3 regions of the Neobacillus solisequens genome follow, and region 1 is predicted to be linked to each of the others. Evidence: predicted binding sites of a transcription regulator. Region 1 holds the regulator's gene; each other region holds the start of a gene.
What was found. Region 1 encodes LexA, which represses DNA repair genes until DNA is damaged. Its sites were predicted from a motif close to CGAACATATGTTCG; they were not measured.
Positions count from the first base shown of each region.

Region 2: the regulator LexA is predicted to act here: its motif matches at 1,063-1,076, upstream of parE (DNA topoisomerase IV subunit B).
Region 3: the regulator LexA is predicted to act here: its motif matches at 1,763-1,776, upstream of recA (recombinase RecA).

Region 1 is NZ_JBKFGJ010000018.1:17,489-20,696, forward strand. It holds gene glnA (type I glutamate--ammonia ligase) at 1-460, shown strand, start outside; gene ACI3K6_RS16730 (hypothetical protein) at 795-1,259, shown strand; gene ACI3K6_RS16735 (hypothetical protein) at 1,473-1,631, shown strand; gene lexA (transcriptional repressor LexA) at 1,748-2,371, opposite strand; gene yneA (cell division suppressor protein YneA) at 2,528-2,848, shown strand; gene ACI3K6_RS16750 (YneB family resolvase-like protein) at 2,860-3,208, shown strand, end outside.
Region 2 is NZ_JBKFGJ010000022.1:99,470-102,677, forward strand. It holds gene ACI3K6_RS20635 (sensor histidine kinase) at 1-383, shown strand, start outside; gene ACI3K6_RS20640 (CoA-binding protein) at 478-891, shown strand; gene parE (DNA topoisomerase IV subunit B) at 1,180-3,159, shown strand; gene parC (DNA topoisomerase IV subunit A) at 3,156-3,208, shown strand, end outside.
Region 3 is NZ_JBKFGJ010000021.1:105,590-108,797, reverse strand. It holds gene pgsA (CDP-diacylglycerol--glycerol-3-phosphate 3-phosphatidyltransferase) at 1-109, shown strand, start outside; gene ACI3K6_RS19930 (competence/damage-inducible protein A) at 132-1,382, shown strand; gene recA (recombinase RecA) at 1,882-2,922, shown strand.

The DNA of each region.
Region 1 (3,208 bases):
AGTAAACTCTTATAAGCGTTTGGTACCAGGCTACGAAGCACCTTGTTATGTTGCATGGTCTGCACAAAACCGTTCACCATTAATTCGTATCCCTGCATCTCGCGGTCTAAGCACTCGTATCGAAGTTCGTAGTGTTGACCCGGCAGCAAACCCTTATCTAGCAATGGCAGTATTATTAAAATCAGGTCTTGATGGAATCAAGAATCAATTAACTCCTCCAGCTCCAGTAGATCGTAACATCTACGTGATGAGCAAAGACGAGAGAATTGAAGAAGGTATCGTAGATCTTCCTGCGACACTAGCTCAAGCTCTTGAATTACTTCAATCAGATGAAGTAATCGTAGCAGGTCTTGGCGAACACATTCTTGAACACTTTTTGGAAGCAAAAGAGATTGAGTGGGATATGTTCCGCACCGTCGTTCATCAATGGGAAAGAGATCAGTACATGAGCATGTACTAATATAGGGGAAGCCTTGGCGCTCTATGCGTCAGGGCTTTTTTATTTGAGTAGAAGTTTGCCTAGGAGGCATAGGTAAATATTGTTTTTTACAATTCATCCCTAAAATCTTTTGAATATTCTTCGTGCATATCAATCAATTCAATTTCCATTCATTTCACATTGACCATTTCTGGAGCTCTATTCCTAAACACCTCTGAATACCACTTTTCTTTCGATATTCGTCCTTCGATTAATGGCTTTTAATATCAAGAAGTTAGTAATATATACCTCTAAAGGATTTTATTTCCGATACATAGAATAAAAAAAGTACCAAAATGAAGGAGCTGATTTCGTTTTGAAAAAGTTTTGTATTTTATTAATTGTTTTAATTACAACTGGTTGTTCTGTTTTGGTAAATGAAAATGAAAATGTAAAGTGGTTTAAAGATGTGGATAAAGCTATTAATTATGGATTAAAAGAAGAAAACGTTCATAAAAAAGATGTTATAGGTAAAGTAAAGGACAACGGTGAATTATTTATTTTTTACAAAAAACAATTAAAGAATGGAATAGGATTAGGAGTTTCGAACATTAGTAAAAGGAACGGGAAATATACTTGGTATAGAGCCAATCCAGACGTCCTAGTAAATGTGTCTAAAATAAGTTGGGAAACAAAAACACTTTCAAATAAGAAGTTTGTCATTTTTACCGGTGTAACTAAAGATAAAAATATAGCAATCGAAACCAAAAAAGGAATGGTAAATCCTAAAATTGACTCCAATAATGGTATATATTATTATGTCGAATCAATAGAAAAATAGACACTACAAATCATTTTTACAATCTGTTTTTATCGATGTATATTTAAATGAAACTAGCTTACAGTATAGTAATTATGAAAATACCGGATTTACCAAAAAACAGGAAGGGGTGCGAAAGAGTCTCCCTAAAATAATTATTCCAAATGCAGCGTATTGGCAGGCAAGAGATTTGGTATTAGAGTTCGAAAAGCGTGGCTATAAAAAGTGAGGGAGTTGCCAAGAAATATATATGGACCTGGTGAACAACCTGCTGAAATAGATCCATATCAATTTGTTATTGAAACGACTTACGAACAAGCAAAACAATTAGTCATTGAATTGCAAAATCGCGGATATGATCGGACCTACGGTGAAAAAAATAGAGTTTTTTAGAATAGCCCCCGAATTTAGGTTAAAGTCCAAAATTTGGAGGTGTATGTTTTGTATAATATGTAAGTGATTATGAACCTATGAAAACAAAAAACCGGCACCTGCCGGTTTAATACACTTTAATGAATCTGCCGATAAACGCCGATTACTTTACCTAATATCGAAACGTTTTTCAAAATTATTGGTTCCATTGTAGAGTTTTCAGGCTGCAAACGAATATAATCCTTTTCCTTGAAAAATCTCTTACAAGTAGCTTCATCTTCCTCTGTCATGGCTACAACAATATCCCCGTTATTGGCTGTTTGCTGTTGTTTTACAATGACATAATCCCCATCAAGTATGCCAGCTTCAATCATACTTTCACCCATAATCTCAAGCATGAAAATATGTTCATCTGCTGGAGCAAGTCTTTCTGGTAAAGGAAAATACTCTTCAACATTCTCGATAGCTGTAATAGGTAGACCGGCAGTTACCTTACCAACAACAGGAACATTTACTACCCTATTTTTAGGAATATGTGCCGCCTCATCCACTTCTAAAATTTCGATCGCCCTAGGCTTTGTAGGGTCCCTTCTAATAAACCCTTTACTTTCTAATCTAGCTAAATGTCCATGGACAGTGGAGCTGGAGGCAAGTCCAACAGCTTCCCCTATTTCCCGTACAGATGGGGGATATCCTTTGCTTTTGACTTCTTCTTTAATAAATTCCAGGATATCCTGCTGCCGCTTTGATATTTTTACCATGATAAATTGCACCTCGCCTGGTTTTTCTTACCTTAATTATAACATGTTCGCTATCGTTATACAAACATAAGTTCGAAAATAACTTGACAACAAACAAATGTTCGTAATATAATCAAGGCAAATAAACGAACATACATTCCGTAAGAGGTGATAATGATGAAAAAATTATGGAGTAAATATTCATTTACTATTATTCTTGTTATTTTAAGTTGTTCTCTTGCATTCATACTTTCTGTGAAAAACCAAACGATCGATCAAGATAAATATGTAAAAGTAACAGTTTCTGAAGGGGACTCCTTATGGAAGATTTCCAAACAATATTCAGGACTTCATTCGCTTTCTAACGAGGAATTTGTTAATTGGGTAAAAAAACATAATGAAAACATCGGTGAGGAAATATACCCTGGAGAGAAGATAATGATCCCAGTAAGTAAAGACGAAACGACCAATCAATTTGCAAGTGTAGCAAATGAATAGAGGGTAATAGAATGAAAGCTATTATTTATTGTCGTGTAAGCACCAATAAAGAAACCCAGGAGACTTCATTAGAACGACAAGAGGAAGAATTAATACAGCTCGCTAATTTCCATCAATTTGAGATCGTCAACATTATTAAAGAAAAGGCAAGTGGTTATGATTTGGAGAGAGATGGAATTCTTCAACTTTTAGAACATATAAAGGATCAAAACATTAATGCGGTATTAATTCAGGATGAAACAAGAATTGGAAGAGGTAATGCCAAAATTGCCATCTTACACTGTATTTTAAAAGAAGGAATTAAGCTTTTTAGTATTTCACATAATGGAGAATTACAACTGTCGGAATCAGATTCTATGG
Region 2 (3,208 bases), on a different contig from region 1:
GAGGACAGCAAACCGCCTTTGGTTATCCAAATGAATTTAGTCAGGTCGTACTCAATATATTAACCAATGCACGAGATGCATTTGTTGAAAAAGATATCCAAGAACGGATTCTTTACATTACGATCCATGAATCAAATGAGTTTGTCATGGCTGAGTTCAGAGATAATGCGGGTGGAATTAAGCCAGAGGTAATTGATAAGGTATTCGATCCATATTTTACAACGAAAATGCATGGAACGGGCCTTGGTCTTTATATGACCAAGATTATCTTAGAAAGTATGGATGGGACTGTAACAATGGAAAATATCGGTGACGGCACCTGTTTATGTCTTTCTGTCCCAAAGGTTCATTCCGCCGTTAAACGAGAATTGATTTCTGTATGAATAAACGCTTCCGTAATGTCCGGAAGCGTTTTAATATATATTTTTTTCGGAAACAGGTAAAATATAGGTAATGTGATGATTAGGAGTGAATAATATGGCAGTTGAAAATCCAAGTTTAGAAGAAATTGGCGCGATTTTAAAAAAAGCAAAACGTATCGCTGTGGTTGGGTTAAGCAATAACCCTGATCGCACCTCCTATCAGGTTTCTAAAGTGATGCAACAAGCCGGTTATGAAATTATCCCGGTAAACCCTACAATCGATGAAGCGCTTGGGGTGAAGGCTGTACCAACATTAAAAGATATTGAAGGGCGTATTGATATAGTCAATGTATTCCGCCGCTCCGAACAATTGATGGATGTTGCGCAAGAATTCGTTGAAATCGATGCGGATGTCTTTTGGGCCCAACAAGGACTCGTCAACGAAGATGCTTACCACTTTTTGAAAGAAAAAGACTATACGGTCATTATGGACCGGTGCATTAAAGTCATGCATGCATTAACAAAATAAAATATGAATGAAAAGCTGCTAAAAACTGGCAGCTTTTTTTGTTTTTCTCCATAAATCCTTGCCCATTGTATGACAAAGTAATGATGTTTTAAAAATACTTGTTTGCCAAATCGAAATAAATCGCTAAAATAAAGCATAGACGCTCAAAGAAAATATGGTAAAATCAAGTAACGAACATCCGTTCTAATGTTTTTTAAATTCATGATACAATATTTTAGATAATTAAATTTGGTTATAATCGAAATTAGAAGGTTTGTTCTTTTGGCAAGGTATGAAAGGGGAATGTAAGTGGCAAGAAATCAGCAAGCTTTTGAATATAATGATGATGCCATACAGGTACTAGAAGGTTTGGAGGCTGTCAGAAAGCGCCCAGGTATGTATATCGGCAGTACTGACACACGTGGTCTCCACCATTTAGTTTATGAAATTGTGGATAATGCCGTCGATGAAGCATTAGCTGGCTTTGGCGAGCAAATCATTGTAAAAATACACAAAGATAATTCTATAAGTGTTGTCGATAAAGGGCGAGGTATGCCTACTGGCATGCATAAAATGGGTAAACCCACACCAGAGGTAATTTTAACGGTGCTGCATGCAGGCGGTAAATTTGGTCAAGGCGGATACAAGACAAGCGGCGGTCTTCACGGTGTTGGTGCGTCAGTCGTAAACGCCTTATCAGAATGGTTAACGGTTACAATTAAACGAGATGGATTTGTATATCAACAACGGTTTGAGCATGGTGGCACACCTGTCACGACTCTTGAAAAAACAGGAAAAACCAACCAAACTGGAACAACTATTCACTTTAAGCCTGATCCAACCATTTTTTCCACCACTACCTATAATTTTGAAACATTAGGTGAGCGCCTAAGAGAATCTGCCTTTTTGCTAAAGGGTTTAAAAATAGATCTCATAGACGAACGAAATGATTTCCATGATGTATATCATTATGAAAACGGAATTGAGGCATTCGTTACGTATCTGAACGAAGAGAAGGATTCACTTCATCCGGTTTTTAGTTTTGAAGGGGTTCAAAATGGAATTGAAGTGGATTTTGCCTTTCAATTCAATGACGGATATTCCGAAAATGTGCTGTCATTCGTCAATAACGTTCGTACAAAAGATGGCGGCACCCATGAGGTCGGGGCCAAAACAGCCATGACTAGAGTGTTCAATGATTATGCCCGAAAAGTGGGTTTACTGAAAGAAAAGGATAAGAATCTTGATGGTTCCGATATTCGTGAAGGATTATCTGCCATTGTTTCCGTGCGCATTCCTGAGGAACTGCTGCAATTTGAAGGACAAACAAAAGGCAAGTTAGGCACTAGCGAGGCACGTTCCGCAGTTGATGCCGTTGTGTCAGAGCAATTGTCCTACATTCTAGAGGAAAATCCTGATATTAGCTCCCTGCTCGTTAAAAAATCAATTAAAGCGTACCAAGCAAGAGAAGCTGCCCGTAAGGCAAGAGATGAAGCGAGAAGCGGTAAAAAGCGCAAACGCTCCGAAACGGTCCTTTCTGGTAAATTAACACCGGCTCAATCCAGAAACCCACAAAAAAATGAGCTTTATTTGGTTGAGGGTGACTCTGCAGGAGGTTCAGCTAAACAAGGCCGTGACCGACGTTTTCAAGCCGTTCTGCCTTTAAGGGGTAAGGTAATAAACACTGAAAAAGCAAAGCTATCGGATATTTTTAAAAATGAAGAGATTAATACCATTATCTATGCAATTGGCGGTGGTGTAGGCTCTGACTTTAATGTAGAGGATATCAATTACGATAAGATAATTATCATGACTGATGCTGATACGGATGGTGCCCATATCCAAGTTCTATTACTAACATTCTTTTATCGATATATGAAGCCGTTGGTTGAAGCGGGTAAGGTCTTTATTGCCCTTCCACCACTTTATAAAGTTAGTAAAGGTACTGGAAAAAAGGAAATTATCGAGTATGCATGGAATGAGGATGAACTTCAAGTTGCAATGAAAAAGGTTGGTAAGGGCTATATTATCCAACGCTATAAAGGACTTGGAGAGATGAATGCTGATCAACTTTGGGAAACAACGATGGATCCGGAGACACGGACTTTAATCCGTGTGAAAATCGATGACGCTGCCAGAGCGGAGCGACGTGTGACCACATTAATGGGTGACAAAGTAGAACCACGTCGTAAATGGATTGAAAGTAATGTCGCTTTTGGCTTGGAAGAAGATGATTCGATTCTAGAAAATGAAAATATTTCAATCACAGGGGAGGTTTCTGAAGGATGAGTACGAATGAAAAATTTCGGGACTTACCTCTGGAGGATGTCATAGGGGA
Region 3 (3,208 bases), on a different contig from region 1:
TCCATTCCGTTTTGATATGCTTGCATTATGGGTTGCATTAATATTTACCATATGGTCTGGCTGGGACTATTTTGCAAAAAACAGCCATATACTAAAAAATTCTAAATAGTTTGTTTTTGGGAGTGATCAATGTGAATGCTGAGATTATTGCTGTTGGCTCTGAACTGCTTCTTGGGCAAATTGTAAATACCAACGCCCGATTTTTGTCTCAGCAACTGGCAAACTTGGGAATTGACGTCTATTTTCACACAGTTGTGGGGGATAATTCAAATCGATTAGTATCAGCAATTGAAACAGCGGAGAAACGGGCACAAATCATCATTTTTACCGGTGGCCTCGGGCCAACAAAGGATGATTTGACCAAAGAAACCATAGCCCGTCACCTTGGAAAAAATCTTGTTATCGATCACACGGCATTGACAGCGGTTGTGGACTATTTTAAAAGAGCGAACCGCCCAATGACTGAAAATAACAGAAAACAGGCTCTTATTTTAGAAGGATCACAGGTGCTTCCTAATGATCACGGAATGGCACCTGGCATGGTCATAAAAAAAGACAATCATATCTACATGCTTCTCCCGGGACCTCCTAAAGAAATGGAACCGATGTTTTTGCATTATGGTGCCAAAGCACTTGCAGAGCATGGCGAAAGTCAAGAACAGATTGTGTCTCGTGTCCTTCGTTTCTTTGGAATAGGGGAAGCTGCTTTAGAAACAGAAATTATCGATATAATTGATGCCCAGTCAAACCCAACCATTGCTCCGCTCGCTGGAGATGGGGAAGTTACATTGAGGTTAACTGCAAAGCATGTAGACCACAATGAGGCACAATTCATGCTTGATGTTTTAGAACAGAAAATCAATCATCGAGTAGGTGAATTTTTTTACGGCTATAATGATACGTCTCTTCTTGAAGAACTGACCAAACTGCTAAAAAAACGGCAATTAACTGTAACAGCTGCCGAGAGCTTAACAGGCGGGATGTTCCAACAGGAAATCACCTCAATTTCCGGAGCCAGTTCGGTTTTTAAAGGCGGAGTCGTCTGCTATTCCAATGAAATCAAGCATCAGGTGTTACAAGTCCGTTCTGAAACATTGGATCAGCATGGTGCTGTTAGTGAACAGTGCGCTAAAGAATTGGCAGAAAATGCGGCAAGAATTTTTTCTACTGACATTGGTATTAGCTTTACCGGTGTTGCCGGTCCGGATGAACTCGAGGGAAAACCTGTTGGAACTGTTTATATCGGAATTACCATTGCTGGACGTCCGACAATGGTTCAAAAACTAACACTTGGAGGCTCACGAGAGGCCAATCGGGCTCGCGCCGTAAAATTCGGCTGCTATTATTTACTTAAATATTTGAAGGAATCACAGAGTGCCTAGTAACTCTGTGATTTTTTTATAGAATGAACTGGAACAATAAATGATCTACCTGTCATAGAGTTAAATTCTATTTATATCAGGGAAGATAGAGTTTGTTTATTTGTCCGAAATTCGATGTGTCAATGAAAAATAGGTAGGATAGAGATTTTCCTATCTGCTTGAAAATCAGTAGAACAACGAAATAGAGTCATATATAAGAGGTCTACGTTTCCAAAAGTAGGTCCAAGAACGAAAAGCAGTCATGCAGAACCAATTCCTATTTAGAAAGTAGTTTTCTGAAGATAAGAGAATAATTACCAATCTTTAAGTAAAAACATAGAGAAATGACAAAAGCAGTTAGAAAAAGCCATTTTCTCCTTTAAAACACCTTAGAAAAGGGTCGAATGAATGTTCGTGTTTTTGCTCGACAAATCCTTAAAAAGAGGTTATATTATTAATAGGCATTAATTAATAGATTACAGAAATAAGTAAATTTAATGATAAAAAGGAGGAACTATTTGTGAGTGACCGTAAGGCCGCCTTAGAGATGGCGTTAAAGCAAATAGAAAAACAGTTTGGTAAAGGTTCCATTATGAGAATGGGAGAGCAAACTGAAACAAAAATTTCAACAATACCAAGCGGCTCCCTTGCACTTGACGTAGCACTGGGAGTGGGTGGATACCCTCGCGGAAGAATCATTGAGATATATGGTCCAGAAAGTTCAGGTAAAACCACGGTCGCACTTCACGCCATCGCAGAAGTACAGGCAAAAGGCGGACAAGCAGCATTTATCGATGCTGAGCATGCTATGGATCCAGCATACGCACAAAAATTGGGAGTAAATATTGACGAATTATTACTATCCCAGCCGGATACAGGTGAACAGGCACTTGAAATCGCAGAAGCATTAGTACGAAGCGGAGCAGTTGATATCATCGTAATCGACTCGGTAGCGGCTCTAGTGCCAAAAGCTGAAATAGAAGGTGAAATGGGTGACTCTCACGTTGGCTTACAAGCTCGTCTAATGTCACAGGCACTTCGTAAACTATCAGGAGCAATTAATAAATCTAAAACAATAGCTATTTTCATAAACCAAATTCGTGAAAAGGTTGGTGTCATGTTCGGAAATCCCGAGACGACACCTGGTGGACGTGCTCTAAAATTCTACTCCACCATCCGTCTTGAAGTCCGCCGTGCTGAACAATTAAAGCAAGGAACTGACATAGTTGGTAACAAAACAAAAATTAAGGTTGTCAAAAACAAAGTAGCTCCTCCGTTCCGAACAGCTGAAGTGGATATTATGTACGGTGAAGGAATCTCTAAAGAAGGCGAAATTATCGATATGGGAGCAGAATTGGAAATTGTGCAAAAGAGTGGTGCTTGGTACTCCTATAATGAAGAGCGAGTTGGTCAGGGTCGTGAGAATGCAAAATTATTCTTAAAAGAAAACCCTGAACTTCGTCAGGAGATCCATCAAAAAATCCGCGAGCACTTTGGATTGGATGGAGAAAAAACAGTTGTTGAAACGGAAGATGACGATCAAATAGAATTATTGGATTAATCCTATAAAAAAATTGCAAGACTCCATGAGAGTCTTGCTGTTTTTATAACGATTTGAATATTGCTTATAAAATTTACATACTTACCACCTATTATTTTAGAAAAAGATTCGAAATAATCCAAAGCCAATTTTTCTAAACCTTGACAATAAATTGCCCCACCTTTACAATTAATATGTATATTTTACATTTTTGGAAATATTACATTGCTAAAAAGCCTTAGTGCTTGCTGTATGTTGAGTCTAAACAATGTACATGCCGACACTTAAAAAAACGAAACAAAAGTTC